Regions from separate parts of the Peribacillus sp. Bi134 genome, predicted to be linked through region 2. Evidence: a T-box and tRNA genes for the amino acid it is inferred to sense, from the RefSeq annotation. Region 2 holds a T-box; the other holds one or more tRNA genes.
What was found. A T-box is a leader RNA that pairs with one kind of tRNA and senses whether it is charged. The one in region 2 lies ahead of glyQ (glycine--tRNA ligase subunit alpha), so its partner is inferred to be a tRNA-Gly.
Positions count from the first base shown of each region.

Region 1: it encodes a tRNA-Gly, which carries the amino acid that the T-box ahead of glyQ (glycine--tRNA ligase subunit alpha) is inferred to sense. The anticodon was not compared.

Region 1 covers NZ_CAKKLN010000009.1:105,953-113,083, forward strand. Annotated here, with positions in the region: gene LQ188_RS20800 (FUSC family protein) at 1-1,252, shown strand, start outside; gene LQ188_RS20805 (YbjN domain-containing protein) at 1,412-1,825, shown strand; tRNA gene LQ188_RS20810 (tRNA-Gly) at 2,003-2,076, shown strand; gene LQ188_RS20815 (phenylalanine--tRNA ligase beta subunit-related protein) at 2,931-3,599, opposite strand; gene queG (tRNA epoxyqueuosine(34) reductase QueG) at 3,706-4,845, shown strand; gene LQ188_RS20825 (amidase domain-containing protein) at 5,045-5,902, shown strand; gene trmL (tRNA (uridine(34)/cytosine(34)/5-carboxymethylaminomethyluridine(34)-2'-O)-methyltransferase TrmL) at 5,970-6,458, shown strand; gene nfsA (oxygen-insensitive NADPH nitroreductase) at 6,538-7,131, shown strand, end outside.
Region 2 covers NZ_CAKKLN010000005.1:416,969-424,099, reverse strand. Annotated here, with positions in the region: gene LQ188_RS13370 (HD family phosphohydrolase) at 1-147, shown strand, start outside; gene ybeY (rRNA maturation RNase YbeY) at 144-620, shown strand; gene LQ188_RS13360 (diacylglycerol kinase family protein) at 598-975, shown strand; gene LQ188_RS13355 (cytidine deaminase) at 1,015-1,413, shown strand; gene era (GTPase Era) at 1,406-2,335, shown strand; gene LQ188_RS13345 (YqzL family protein) at 2,435-2,578, shown strand; gene recO (DNA repair protein RecO) at 2,612-3,364, shown strand; T-box leader at 3,423-3,599, shown strand; gene glyQ (glycine--tRNA ligase subunit alpha) at 3,697-4,593, shown strand; gene glyS (glycine--tRNA ligase subunit beta) at 4,580-6,649, shown strand; gene LQ188_RS13325 (helix-turn-helix transcriptional regulator) at 6,810-7,131, shown strand, end outside.

The DNA of each region.
Region 1 (7,131 bases), on a different contig from region 2:
AAGTCCAGATGAGTTGAAGCGATTATATCTATTGAATGAACATGCCAATGCCATATTCTTGGAGGCTCTGGAGATTACCTTGAACAAAAAGATCGTGATGCCGCCAGAATTAGGTCATTCCGTTCGTGCCTTGGCCGGTTCCATTGCATCTGGAACAAAGAATAAAAAAAAGATCCTTCAACCTGACCAAATGACTGATGAGGTGGAAGCGTTATTCATGATGATTTACAATGCAGATGCCATCATGAATGAACCTGTACAGAAAATCGATCAAGCAGCAACCATCTCCAAGCCTTCTTTAAAGACCATTTTTCTTGGGGCGTTCGATAAGAATTCCATTGTTTTCCTCTCTTCCGTTCGATATGGAACAATCCTTACCATTGCGGCGATCATCGCCTATTCCGCCGATTTTAACCGTTCGTACTGGATTCCCTTATCCTGTGCGGCCGTTATGTCGGGTCCGACCATCATCTCCACATTCCATCGGGCGGTCCAAAGGACTTTCGGGACGGTCATCGGACTCCTGATAGCAAGTTTAATTCTAGCAGCCGTTCATAACGAGTTCATCATCGTTCTGATCATTTTATCTTTGACATTCATTACAGAGCTTTTCATCGTTCGGAATTATGGATTGGCGGCGATGTTTTTTACCCCTTCAGCATTGATCATGGCGGAATATTCATCTCAAAGCTATGATTTCGGTTTTTTTGCGACTGTAAGGATAACCGATATTGTCGTTGGAAGCTTGATAGGGCTTATTGGGTCGCTGTTACTCGGAAGTCGTTCGGCATCCAGTCTTCTCAATCATTTAATAGCCAAAACGATTCGTAGCCAGGGGCAGCTATTATTGATGGCGTTCTCTGAAAAAGATAATGACCTTGCAATTGATGAAAGCAGTGAAAGGAACAAAATGCAAACAAATATGGTGAATCTATTAACCGTCTACAATGCATCCCTTGGTGAGATATTCAAAAACAAGGCTAGATTGGAATCTCTTTGGCCCGTTATATTTTCGATAGAACAGTTGGGATATTATCTAAATGCCAGCTTAAAATCCTCTGAACGGCCAATCCTTTCAGAGCGGGAGCTTGCTCAGTTGCTGTATGTTTTCGAAAACATGGCGATAGCGGCCGATAAAAGTCGATCACATACGAATAAAGAAGTGCCAGAAATAGAAGGATATTCAAAAATCCGTCAGGAAATTTTGGACCTACAAGATGCGCTTCAGTTTTCCGGAGAAGCAACTGGCTAATCAATCTATTGATCCGGGAGATCATATTTGAATCCCTTTCTTTAAATGAGTGATTCTTCGCCCCTATTAATAGGATGAAATTGGAAGGTTTATAGAAAAGTCTGTAAAAATGCCAGTTTTCATTATAAAATGTAATTACAAAGAGAAAGGTGATGAACCATGTCAAACGTTGCTAAATTTCGTGATTTTTTAACTAGTGAGAAAATCTATATGAATGAGTTGAATGAAGATGGCACCACCTTTTTTAGGGCTGAGCAAAAGTTAAAGGACGGCTGGAAGGTCCTTTTAGTATTTGCTTTCAATCAAGATGAAAATGTGGCGGACTTATTTTGCTTTAATGTCGCCGAGTTGAAGAATCCTGAAAAGAAACAGGATGTACATACACTGTTGAATGAATATAATGCTAATTTTAGGTATTCTAAGCTGTATGAGGAAAATGGGACCATTTCCATTCGGTATTCATACTCCATTGAGGGGGATATCGTACCGGATCTGGCGTTCAGGAAGTTAATCATGCTGCTTGAAACGGCACAGCAGGTTTATCCGCGGTTAATGGAAGTCATTTGGTCTTAGATGAAAAAGTTCTCTGATTCAGAGGACTTTTTAACATTTTTACTAGAGTGAATGAATATATTAACGTTACAATACGTTAATTATTAATTTTTTTTAAAAGAACTATTGCATTTTTTCACATTAAACTATATAATTAATTTTGTTGATTGGTAATTCGACAAACTTCTACAAGAATATGCGGGTGTAGTTTAGTGGTAAAACCTCAGCCTTCCAAGCTGATGATGAGGGTTCGATTCCCTTCACCCGCTCCAATACATACTCATAACGTAGGGTTTCGTTACCTGGAGAACGAAGCTTTGCGTTTAAATATTATTACAAGAATTCTACTGTTTACAGTGGGATTTTTTTTATTGTTCAAATTGCCTGCAGTAAGTATGTTATGCCCGAAAACCGATTTTTTATTTTTATATTATCCTCCATCCTGGAGAGTGGGGATTTCGATTCAGCACTAACTTAGTCAATGTGATTAACTACGTAAGTAGAATCAGTTTGACTAAGTGTGTGCTTTTTTTTGTCCAAACTTGCAAGTTATGTAGTTGAGGTCTGTTTAGACACTGTTAATGGGGAAGAGCAAGGTGTGCGGATATGTAATAACCATTGTTATGGTTGCAGTTTGGCACAAAAAGGGATTGGGAGTCCGAATAGTGAGGTGTAGGTTGAAACAAAAGTGCTCCGGCTGAAAACAGCAAAAACATTTTTTTCGGAAAAATTGTAGGCAATCTCGCTCTTTGTTTTTTTATTGTTTTATGAAACCCTCACTGGTTCGAAGAAATTTTTGACACTCCTGCCGAATAACTGGCTAGTCGAGACCCCACAGGCGCTTGCTTTGATGAGGCTTGGCAGTCAGTCGGCGGAAAGGGAGCGGATTTCTGGAATCAACTGGAATGTAATTTAAGAAAAGTCCGTAGGCTAGACTCATCCCAAACCAAATTTAAGCTAGGTGATCCTTTATGCTCTTAAAATCCAGGAATCATTTTATCGCTTTTTTCAGGGTATGGATCGATCGGTTGAATAAAAGGATACTAGAGGACTGGTTTTATTAATTGGAAAAATCATAAAAACCCCTTCCGATTGTGGAAAGGGTTTAATTTCGTTCAGATTTTAATTATCCTTCTACAATCGAGTAAGTCCCTTCACCACCATGGATTTCAAGGAACATGTCCATCAGGGATTTCGTCAGCTGATCTGCTTCCGTGATTGGAGTATTGGGTTGTAAATAAATGATTTGGATGGCTTTTTTCGTTTCTTCGGTGACTTTCGTGCGTTCTGAATCAACGTAAGGACTTCCGAATGCGCCCACATGATCGGCAGATGTAATCATATTCTCCATGGAATTCAAGCGGCCGTTCAAACCTTCATAACCATCTGACTCCTCGCCGATCTTAATCGAGATGTCCCCTGATAATTTTTCCGCATCATAAATGCCAATCGGAACTTCATATAACAGCGAGAAGAAGTTATTTAAATCGATGGCTGAATGAATGGGTGTCAAGTAATTCTGTTTTTTTACTCGACGGTAAAGGGCTTCCACGGAGGGGCGGTACCGTGACGGATTTGTTCCAGTAGCCTTGAAAATCTCCCGCCACACTTTAATGCCGGAAAAGTCGGTCAATTCCTTTTCTTCAAGATCGAAGAAAAGAGCTTCCTGAAATAATTGAAGTCTTCCTTTCACCATTTGCGGGGAGGGACCTACTTCGATGTTTTCATATGTAATGATCCCAACTTTGAATTGAGGGATTTTACTGCTAAGATTAGCTGATACGGTAATTTCCAACGGTTTCACCTCCAAAAATGATTGCAATTAGTTTATCATAGATAGCAATGGTTTGAAAAAGATTCAAGCTTTCAATGGGAATACTGAATGAACGTAGGTGATTAATATGGATATGAACACATTCAAGCAAGAAGTGATTATATATAGTAAGGAAATCGGCATCGATAAAATCGGCTTTACATCGGCCACGGCCTTTACCGAATTGAAAGGTCGGTTGATACGTCAACAGGAGCTGGATTATCAGTCAGGGTTTGAAGAAGCCGATATAGATAAAAGGGTAAGGCCTGAATTGATATTCGATAAACCGCAATCCATCATTTCGATTGCGCTTGCTTATCCTTCTAAATTGAAGGATGCTCCGCAAAGTACAAAAAGTGAGCGCCGGGGGATTTTTTGCCGGGCGTCTTGGGGAACGGATTATCATACCGTTCTTCGTAATAAATTGCAGTTACTTGAGGATTTCATTAGTGATAAGGTGCCAGGAGCAATGATGAAGTCCATGGTTGATACGGGCGAGTTATCTGATAGGGCGGTGGCTGAGCGTGCAGGTATTGGCTGGAGTGCAAAAAACAGTATGATCATCACACCGGAATTCGGGTCTTATGTATACTTGGGAGACATGATAACCAACCTGCCATTTGAACCGGATCAACCGATGGAAGATCAATGCGGGACATGCAATAAATGTGTCGATGTTTGCCCGACTGGAGCGCTCGTTCAGGGCGGGCAGCTAAATTCCAAGCGTTGCATTGCGTTCTTGACGCAGACAAAAGGTTTCCTTCCGGATGAGTTCAGGACGAAAATAGGCAATCGTTTGTATGGATGTGATACATGCCAGACCGTTTGTCCGAAAAATAAAGGAATGGATTTTCATTTTCATGAAGAGATGGAACCCGACCCGGAGCTGGCGAAACCGCTGTTAAAACCGCTGCTTTCGATTTCAAATCGGGACTTCAAAGAGACATACGGCCATGTATCTGGCTCTTGGCGCGGTAAAAAACCAATCCAACGAAATGCCATTTTAGCATTGGCCCATTTCAAAGATGAAACGGCATTGCCTCAATTGATACAGGTCATGAAGGATGATCCGCGGCCTGTCATCAGGGGGACGGCGGCCTGGGCAGTTGGGAAAATTGGCCGGGAGCAGGCTGTTTCCGCATTGGAAGATGCAAGAATGAAGGAAACGGATGAAGAGGTATTGGCGGAAATTGAGAAAGGACTGCAGTTTACCTTGGAAACTAAATGATATCTAAAATGCAGCCGCCCGGTAAATATTAACGGGGCGGCTTTTTTTGGCTTAGAATATTCCGTTACCTTCAAGGAAACCTTTTTAAAAGTATCATTATATATATAAAGTTGAAACTCCCACATTTTATGAAATTGTGTTTTTGTCCATGCCCTCATACATACACATTAGCATAGATGGTAAGAAGGAGGGTATGAACTTGAGGGAACAATTGCAACGCCTTTTACAAGAAAGAGTGGAGTTTTATACTTCCGATGATCTGGAACGGGGTGAAAGGAAGTTACATTTGAAGAAGGAAATGATGAGAAACCGTGCTGCGGAAATTGTTCGGGTGAATGCGGCAGGCAAGGTACATTCAAAGAGAAAGGAAGACAATGATACAGTTCTGACATATCACGTGCACCTGCAATATTTATTGAAACAGGAGGATTCATTTTATATAGAAGAAGAAATGGAGGAAAGGGAGGCCCGGTTTCGAAATGGTTATATAGTGGATGAAAGTGAGCTGATTCCGAGCTTTGAAACCGAAGGGGCACCGCCAAAATGTGATCCAGGCGCAGAGCGTCTCGCATATAAATATGATCGGATGAAGGCTGTCCAATATGCCGAGCGTTGGTGGAACGAATTCAATCCCGCTTATCATAAATTCACTGATGATTGTACGAATTTCATTTCACAATGTTTACATGCAGGAGGAATACCGATGTGGGGGGCCCCAAATAAAAGTAAGGGCTGGTGGATAAGAGGGAAAAGCTGGAGTTATACATGGACGACGGCCCATTCTTTATATCATCTGCTTAAAGCCGGGAATGCCATCAGGACAAAGCAGGTCGAGTCAGCCAAGGAATTGAATTTGGGAGATATCCTCTGTATAGATTTCGAAGGGGACGGACGGTTTGATCATAACTTGATCGTAACGGCGAAGGATCAGGACGGGATGCCGCTAGTGAATGCACATACGATGAACAGCCGTCACCGGTATTGGACATATGAGGATTCAACGAGATACACACCGAACATCGTTTATAAATTCTTTGTGATTTTGGATGGAGGGTGATTGGTTTTTAGTCTTTTTTGTTTAATGCTATAATTAAGGTGAAGTTCAAACTAGAGGTGAAAATGAAGTGTCAATACATGTAGTTTTATATCAACCACAGATTCCAGCAAATACAGGAAATATCGCAAGAACATGTGCAGGGACGGATACGTCTTTACATCTCATTCGCCCGCTCGGTTTCTCGACGGATGACAAACAGCTCAAACGGGCAGGGCTCGATTACTGGGAGAATGTAAAGATCCATTATTATGATTCGTTAGAAGAGTTTTTTGAAAAAAATGCCGGCGGTGAATTTTATTACTTGACGAAATTCGGGGAGCAGCCGCATTCCAGCTTCGATTACAGTGATCAAGACAGTGAGATATTCTTCATTTTTGGCCGTGAAACGACGGGGCTCCCGAAAGATCTGATCCAAGAAAATATGGATCGGTGCCTGCGGATTCCAATGACGGATAAAGTACGTTCACTTAATCTGTCGAACACGGCTGCCATCTTGGTTTATGAAGCACTTAGACAGCAAAATTACCGTGAATTGGATTTGAAAACAAAAGGTTGAGTTTCATCATTACTGTCATCGGGGGCATTATTTCAGCCCCGATGATGGATACTTTACATATTCTTTAGGGGTGGGAGCATTGAATAACATTATTGAGAAGATTTTAGATCACCGTTCCATACGTTCTTTTGAGGACAAGTTATTGTCTGAGGAGCAAATCAATACGATTGTGGAATGTGCCCAAGCGGCATCGACTTCAAGTTATATTCAAGCGTATTCAATCATAGGGGTAACCGATCCGGAAAAGAAAGCCAAGCTTGCTGAACTTGCCGGACCACAATCATATGTAGAGAAGAATGGACATCTATTCGTCTTTTGCGCCGATTTATATCGTCATGATATGGTTTCCGAAATGGAAAACACTGACCTGTCCGAATCAATTGAAAGTACGGAGAAATTCATGGTTGCCTGTATTGATGCTGCTCTTGCGGCTCAAAATGCGGCATTGGCAGCAGAATCGATGGATCTTGGCATTTGCTATATAGGCGGGATCCGCAATAATCTCCCAGAAGTGTCAGCAATATTGAATATACCGCATCGCGTTATACCATTATTCGCTCTAGTGGTCGGATATCCGAAAAACCGTTCGGATAAAAAGCCGCGTTTGCCGCTGTCCAATATTTATCATGAAAATGGATATCAGGAGGATAAGCAAGAGTTCATCGGACAACTT
Region 2 (7,131 bases):
TCTGATGGTCAATTTGATGAATGTGACATTACTATGAGAGAATTGAGTATCGTGAAGCATTCCTTATGTGAATCGCTTAATGGTATCTTCCACTCCAGGATTGAATATCCGGAGTCGGATAAATTAGGACAGAAGGTGAAAGAATGATTTTAGCTATCGATTTAATGGATGAAACGAATGAAGTAACGGAGGAAGCTCAGCATCTTGTTGAAAGCATTCTGCAATTTGCGGCAAGAAAAGAAAACATTGAAAAAGACACCGAGCTGTCTGTTACATTTGTTGACAATGATAGGATTCGGGAAATCAATAAAGAATATCGTAATAAAGATTCAGCTACAGATGTCATTTCTTTTGCACTTGAAGAAATGGGAGAAGATGAAGTGGAAATTGTCGGGGCCGAAATGCCCCGCATGTTAGGGGATATCATCATTTCCATTGAACGCACGAAAGAACAGGCTGAAGAATATGGTCATTCATTTGACCGGGAACTTGGATTTTTAGCTCTGCATGGTTTTCTTCACTTATTAGGATTTGACCATATGAATGAAGAAGATGAAAAAGTGATGTTCACAAAACAAAAGGAGATCTTGGAAGAATATGGACTTTCAAGAGAAGGGTAAAAAAAGGTATCCTTTATTAAAAAGTTTCTCTTTTGCCTGTCAGGGAATTTTGGAGGCTGTTCGGACTGAACGCAATATCAAGATTCATTTCGTGTTAACGGTCATCGTCGTATTCTTTGGTTGGTACTTCTCATTGAATGGGATGGAGTGGCTTTTCATTTTAGCGGCCATAGCCGGCACGATTACCTTGGAGCTCGTTAATTCAGCGATTGAAAGGGTAGTGGACCTGGTAACGGATCAAATCCATCCGCTTGCCAAGCAGGCAAAAGATATTGCAGCCGGAGCTGTATTCATATATGCTATATTTTCTATAATAGTTGGATTGATTATATTTTTGCCCAAGTTTGGCCTGTAGGTTGCCGAAATGGTACTCAATTTGAAAGGAAGATGTGAATTGAATACAAAGGAATTGATTGAGGAAGCTAAAAAAGCAAGGGATAAAGCTTATGTGCCTTACTCCAAATTTAAGGTTGGGGCAGCCCTTTTAACCGCTGATGGAAAGGTCTATCATGGTTGTAATATAGAAAATGCAGCATACAGCATGTGTAATTGCGCCGAAAGGACAGCTTTATTCAGCGCTTATGCACATGACGATAAAAAATTCGTTAAACTTGCAGTCGTGGCAGATACCGACGGTCCCGTTGCTCCATGCGGGGCATGCAGGCAGGTTATTTCAGAACTGTGCGAAAAGGATATGCCGGTTGTTTTGACCAACTTAAATGGGGATATAAAAGAATTAACAGTACAGGAATTGCTTCCAGGAGCTTTTTCACCGGAGGATTTGAATGGATAAATTATTTAATGATACACAAGTAAAAGATTACAAATCAGGTTTCATTTCGATTATTGGACGACCTAATGTTGGGAAGAGTACATTTCTGAATCGGGTCATCGGCCAAAAGATCGCCATTATGAGCGATAAACCGCAAACTACAAGAAATAAGGTCCAAGGTGTACTTACACAAAACGATTCACAAATGATTTTCATCGATACACCCGGCATTCATAAACCAAAGCATAAGCTTGGTGATTTCATGATGAAAGTGGCCACGAATACATTGAAGGAAGTCGATTTGATTCTCTTCATGATCAATGCGACTGAAGGATACGGACGCGGTGACGAGTTTATCATTGAAAAACTTCAATCCGTAAAAACGCCTGTTTTCCTGGTTGTAAACAAAATCGATGCGATGCATCCGGATGATTTACTTCCGATCATTGAAAAATACCAACAGCTTTACCCTTTTGCGGCAGTCGTTCCGATTTCTGCGCTTGAAGGAAATAACGTTGATACACTGCTTGAGCAAATCAAGGAACATCTGCCTGAAGGTCCCCAGTTTTATCCTGCTGACCAAGTGACCGACCACCCGGAACGTTTTATCATTTCCGAATTGGTCCGCGAGAAGGTGCTGCACCTTACACGGGAAGAAATTCCGCATTCGGTGGCTGTTGTCATCGATTCGATTAAAAAAATGGATAACAGCGACACCATTAATGTCATGGCGACGATCGTTGTCGAACGTGATTCACAAAAAGGCATTGTCATCGGAAAGCAAGGGAAAATGCTTAAAGAAGTCGGTAGCCGTGCCAGGGTGGATATCGAAAACTTATTGGGCTCAAAGGTTTTCCTGGAACTGTGGGTGAAGGTGCAGAAAGATTGGCGTAATAAAGCAAGCCAGCTTCGTGATTATGGCTTCAATGAGAGCGAGTATTAATTAACAAAATTTACGCGTCATGAAAGTTTGGAAAACGGTCAAGCTAATCATATGGTCGGATATTCATATTGCTAGTTAAAAATGAAAGGTGGGCTTTATATGTTGGATTTTACCTGGGAATTATTCTCTGAAACAGGTAATGTGGACACCTATTTGCTGTTTAAGGAGATAGAAGTCGAAAGACAGGAAAGACACTTGGTATTGAATGATGAGCTAGCAGAAATTGATTTTCCTGTTTCATAGGTTAGCCTTGGCGAGCATGGGTGGTGTCTTGGTATGCTCCAAAAATGTGAGGGCATTGTCATAAGGCGAACTGCATATGGAGAAAATAACAAAATCATTACTATATATACCCGTGAGCTAGGAAAAATCGGCGTTATGGCTAGAGGGGCCAGTAAACCTAACAGCAGGCTTTCTGCCGTCACACAGCTTTTTTGCTCCGGGTATTTTCTTGTAACTACATCAACCGGACTCGGAAGTCTTCAGCAAGGCGAAATGGTCGATTCACTCCGTTTCATAAGGGAGGATCTTTTTGCCACTGCTTATGCTTCTTATATTGTTGAATTGCTTGATAAAAGTGTCGAGGATAAGAAACCGAATCCATATTTGTATGAGTTGCTTTCGCAAACCTTGCATTACATAAACGAAGAATATGACGCAGAGGTATTGAAATTCATTTTTGAAATGAAGATGCTGCCCGTCAATGGGATTAACCCAGTGCTGAATCAATGTGCTGTATGTGGTGAAACGGAAGGGGAATTCTCCTTCTCGCTTCGGGAAGCGGGCTTTATCTGTCACCGCTGCCTGGGGAAAGACCCTTATCATTATAAAATTTCAGCTGCAGCCGTCAAATTGCTGCGAATCTTTTATTATTTCGATTTATCAAGGCTCGGAAACATTTCCGTCAAGCCTGAAACGAAAAAAGAACTGCGAAAGATCATCGATGCTTATTATGAGGAATATTCAGGTCTGAACTTGAAATCAAAAAAGTTCCTGAATCAGATTGATACGATGAAAGATATGTTTTAGGATCTGACCTATTGACATTCCTTGTTAGTTTGTATAAAATTCTAAACATCAAAATAAGAAGATTGCGTTGATGGAAAAGAGTATCTGTCATTCTCCATAAAAAGCGAACCCGGGACGGTGGAAGCCGGGATATGGATTTACAGGGAAGGGCGTTTCCGGAGCATGTTGCTTTGAAAAGAGGCCGTTTTATAAACGGCAATTAGGGTGGAACCGCGGGTATACTCTCGTCCCTATGCATTTCGCATAGGGACGAGAGTTTTTTGTTTGCCCAAATGTGATGGGTTCCGACCTGATTTTAAAAAGAGCCGTTTTAAATAACCTGGAGGTGTACGATGAATATTCAAAATATGATTTTAACGTTACAAAAGCATTGGTCTGAACAAGGCTGCATATTGATGAATGCTTATGATGTCGAGAAAGGGGCAGGAACGATGAGCCCATACACGTTCCTGAGAGCCATTGGACCTGAGCCTTGGAGCGTTGCTTACGTGGAGCCATCACGCCGTCCTGCTGACGGTCGTTATGGTGAGAACCCTAACCGACTGTATCAGCACCATCAGTTCCAAGTGATCATGAAGCCGTCGCCTGACAATATCCAAGAGTTATATTTGGATTCTTTACGCGCTTTAGGGATAAATCCGCTTGAGCATGATATTCGCTTTGTGGAGGACAACTGGGAAAACCCATCACTAGGGTGTGCCGGTCTCGGTTGGGAAGTTTGGCTTGATGGAATGGAAATAACGCAATTTACATATTTCCAACAAGTGGGCGGTCTTGAGTGCAAGCCGGTTTCCGTGGAAATTACATACGGGATCGAACGTCTCGCTTCATACATTCAAGATAAGGAAAACGTATTTGACCTGGAATGGACAGATGGATTCACAGTTCGGGATATATTTGGACAGCCGGAATACGAACATTCGAAATATACGTTCGAAACCTCCGACCTTGATATGCTGTTTCAGCTTTTCACGATGTATGAAAAGGAAGCGCATCGCCAAATGGAAGAAGGTCTTGTACATCCCGCATATGATTATGTTTTGAAATGTTCACATACATTTAACCTTTTGGATGCCAAAGGTGCCATCTCGGTGACGGAAAGAACGGGTTATATTGCCCGGTGCCGTAACCTAGCGCGCAAGGTTGCCAAGACCTTCTATGAAGAGCGGGAAAAATTAGGCTTCCCGATTCTGAAAGTGAAAGGGGAGAATACAAATGAGCAAGCGTGATTTGTTATTGGAGATTGGATTGGAAGAGCTGCCTGCCCGTTTTGTGACAGCATCAATGAAACAGTTGTCAGATAAGGTGCAGCAATGGCTAAAGGAAAAAGCGATTGAATTCGGAACGGTTGAAGCTTTTTCCACACCAAGACGTTTGGCCGTACTGGTGAAAGACGTGGAAGAGTCCCAAAAGGATATCGAAGAAGAAGCAAAAGGTCCGGCTAAGAAAATCGCTTTGGACAGTGAAGGCAACTGGTCTAAAGCGGCATTGGGATTCGTCAGGGGTCAAGGAATGACTTCAGAGGACATTTATTTTAAAGAACTCAAGGGTGTGGAATATGTCCATGTGAATAAATTCATAAAAGGACAGCAGACCGTTCAGCTTTTATCTGAGCTTGCTGAAATCATCAGCGGCATGACGTTTCCGAAAAATATGCGTTGGGCCAATCAGGAGCTCCGCTTCGTCCGTCCGATTAAATGGCTGATTGCCTTATTCGGCAATGACATTGTGCCATTCAGCATTGCTGATGTGGAAACGGGCCGTGAAACAAAAGGACACCGTTTCTTGGGCGATAGCGCTAGCATCGAACTGCCGGAACTGTACGAAGATACGCTAAAAGAACAATTTGTTATGGCGAATCCAGATAAACGCCGGCAAGTTATATTGGATCAGATTAAAGAGCTTGAGCAGGAGAAAGGCTGGATCATCCCAGTCGATGAAGATCTGCTTGAAGAAGTCAATAATTTGGTAGAGTATCCAACGGTGTTATTTGGAAATTTTGAAGAAGAATTCCTTGAGCTTCCAGCTGAGGTGCTTATCACATCGATGAAGGAACATCAACGTTATTTCCCTGTTAAAGATCAGGACGGGAAACTGCTTGCTCACTTTGTAACCGTGCGTAACGGCGATGACCGCCATTTGGATAAGGTTTCTAAAGGTAATGAAAAAGTATTGCGTGCCCGCCTATCTGATGCAGCATTCTTCTATAAAGAGGATCAGAAAAAAGAGATTTCGGATGCTTTGAAAAAGCTTGACAGCATCGTTTATCATGAAGAGATCGGTACATTAGCCGAGAAAACTGCACGGGTAACTGCTCTGACGGGTGACCTTGCGGATGCTTTGAATTTAAAGGCGGAAAAAGAAATGGCGCTTCGGACAGCGGCAATTGCCAAGTTCGATTTGGTGAGTCAAATGGTTTATGAATTCCCTGAATTGCAAGGGTATATGGGTGAAAAATATGCGCTCTTAAAAGGTGAAGCCAAAGAAGTGGCCGCGGCTATCAATGAACATTATATGCCAAGACATGCGGATGACAATGTACCGCCTTCAGTCATTGGTGCGGTTGTGAGTTTAGCTGAAAAAATTGATACTTTGTCTTCATTCTTCGCTATTGGCGTCATTCCGACCGGTTCCCAGGATCCTTACGCATTAAGAAGGCAGGCGAGCGGTGTCGTCCAAATCCTAGCGGAGAAGAAATGGAATATTTCACTAGATGAGCTTATTGTTTTAGGCCTTAAAGGACTGGAATCAAAAGGCATCTTAAATCGTGATCTTGAAGAAGTTAAAGCGGATATGTTCACGTTCTTTAAAGCGCGTGTCAAACACCTGCTTCAAGAACAGCAAATCCGTTACGATTTGATTGATGCAGTTCTGTTCAATGAGATCGGTTATATCCACTCTATCGTGGAACGTGCACATGTCTTGGATGCTAAAAAGGACGAAGCAGGGTTTAAAGAAAGCCTGGAAGCATTAAGTCGGGTCATGAACATTGCCGTTAAATGTGACAATAAGGTGACAGTTGATCCTTCTGCCTTTGAAAATGATCAAGAAAATGCGTTATATGTAAAATATAAAAAAGTGGCAATCCGTTATATGGAATCTAGAGATGAGAATGAGCGGTTTGAACAGCTTGTTTCGCTTCAATCGGAAATAGAGTCGTATTTCGAGAATACAATGGTCATGGCAGATGATGAAGCAATCCGTAATAACCGTTTATCCTTAATGAAGGAAATCAGTGATTTGGTTGCAGGTTTTGCTGCCATGAATAAAATCATCCTTACATGATCGAAGGGATGTATGGAAATCGGAAACACTTTAAATAGGGTTTCCGATTTCTTAAAAAGATAATGGTCAATAAATAGGACAAAAATGCCCTTATTAAATAATTTAGTATATAATTATTAAATGAATAACTTTTGTTACTTTACTCTGCGAAAGCAGTGGGGTGGTGATTATAATCCAATTGAATAAGCGTCAGGAGCAAATTTTACAAATTGTAAAAGAAAACGGACCGATTACTGGAGAACATATTGCGGATAGATTGAACCTTACCAGGGCGACACTTCGTCCAGATCTAGCCATTTTAACGATGGCGGGTTTTCTTGATGCCAGGCCGCGAGTGGGGTATTTTTATACAGGCAGGTCAGGTACACAGCTTTTGACCGATAGCCTTAACCATCTTTATGTACGAGACTACCAATCGATACCCGTCGTTGTTGACGAGGGCATTTCCGTATATGATGCAATCGTCATGATGTTTTTGGAAG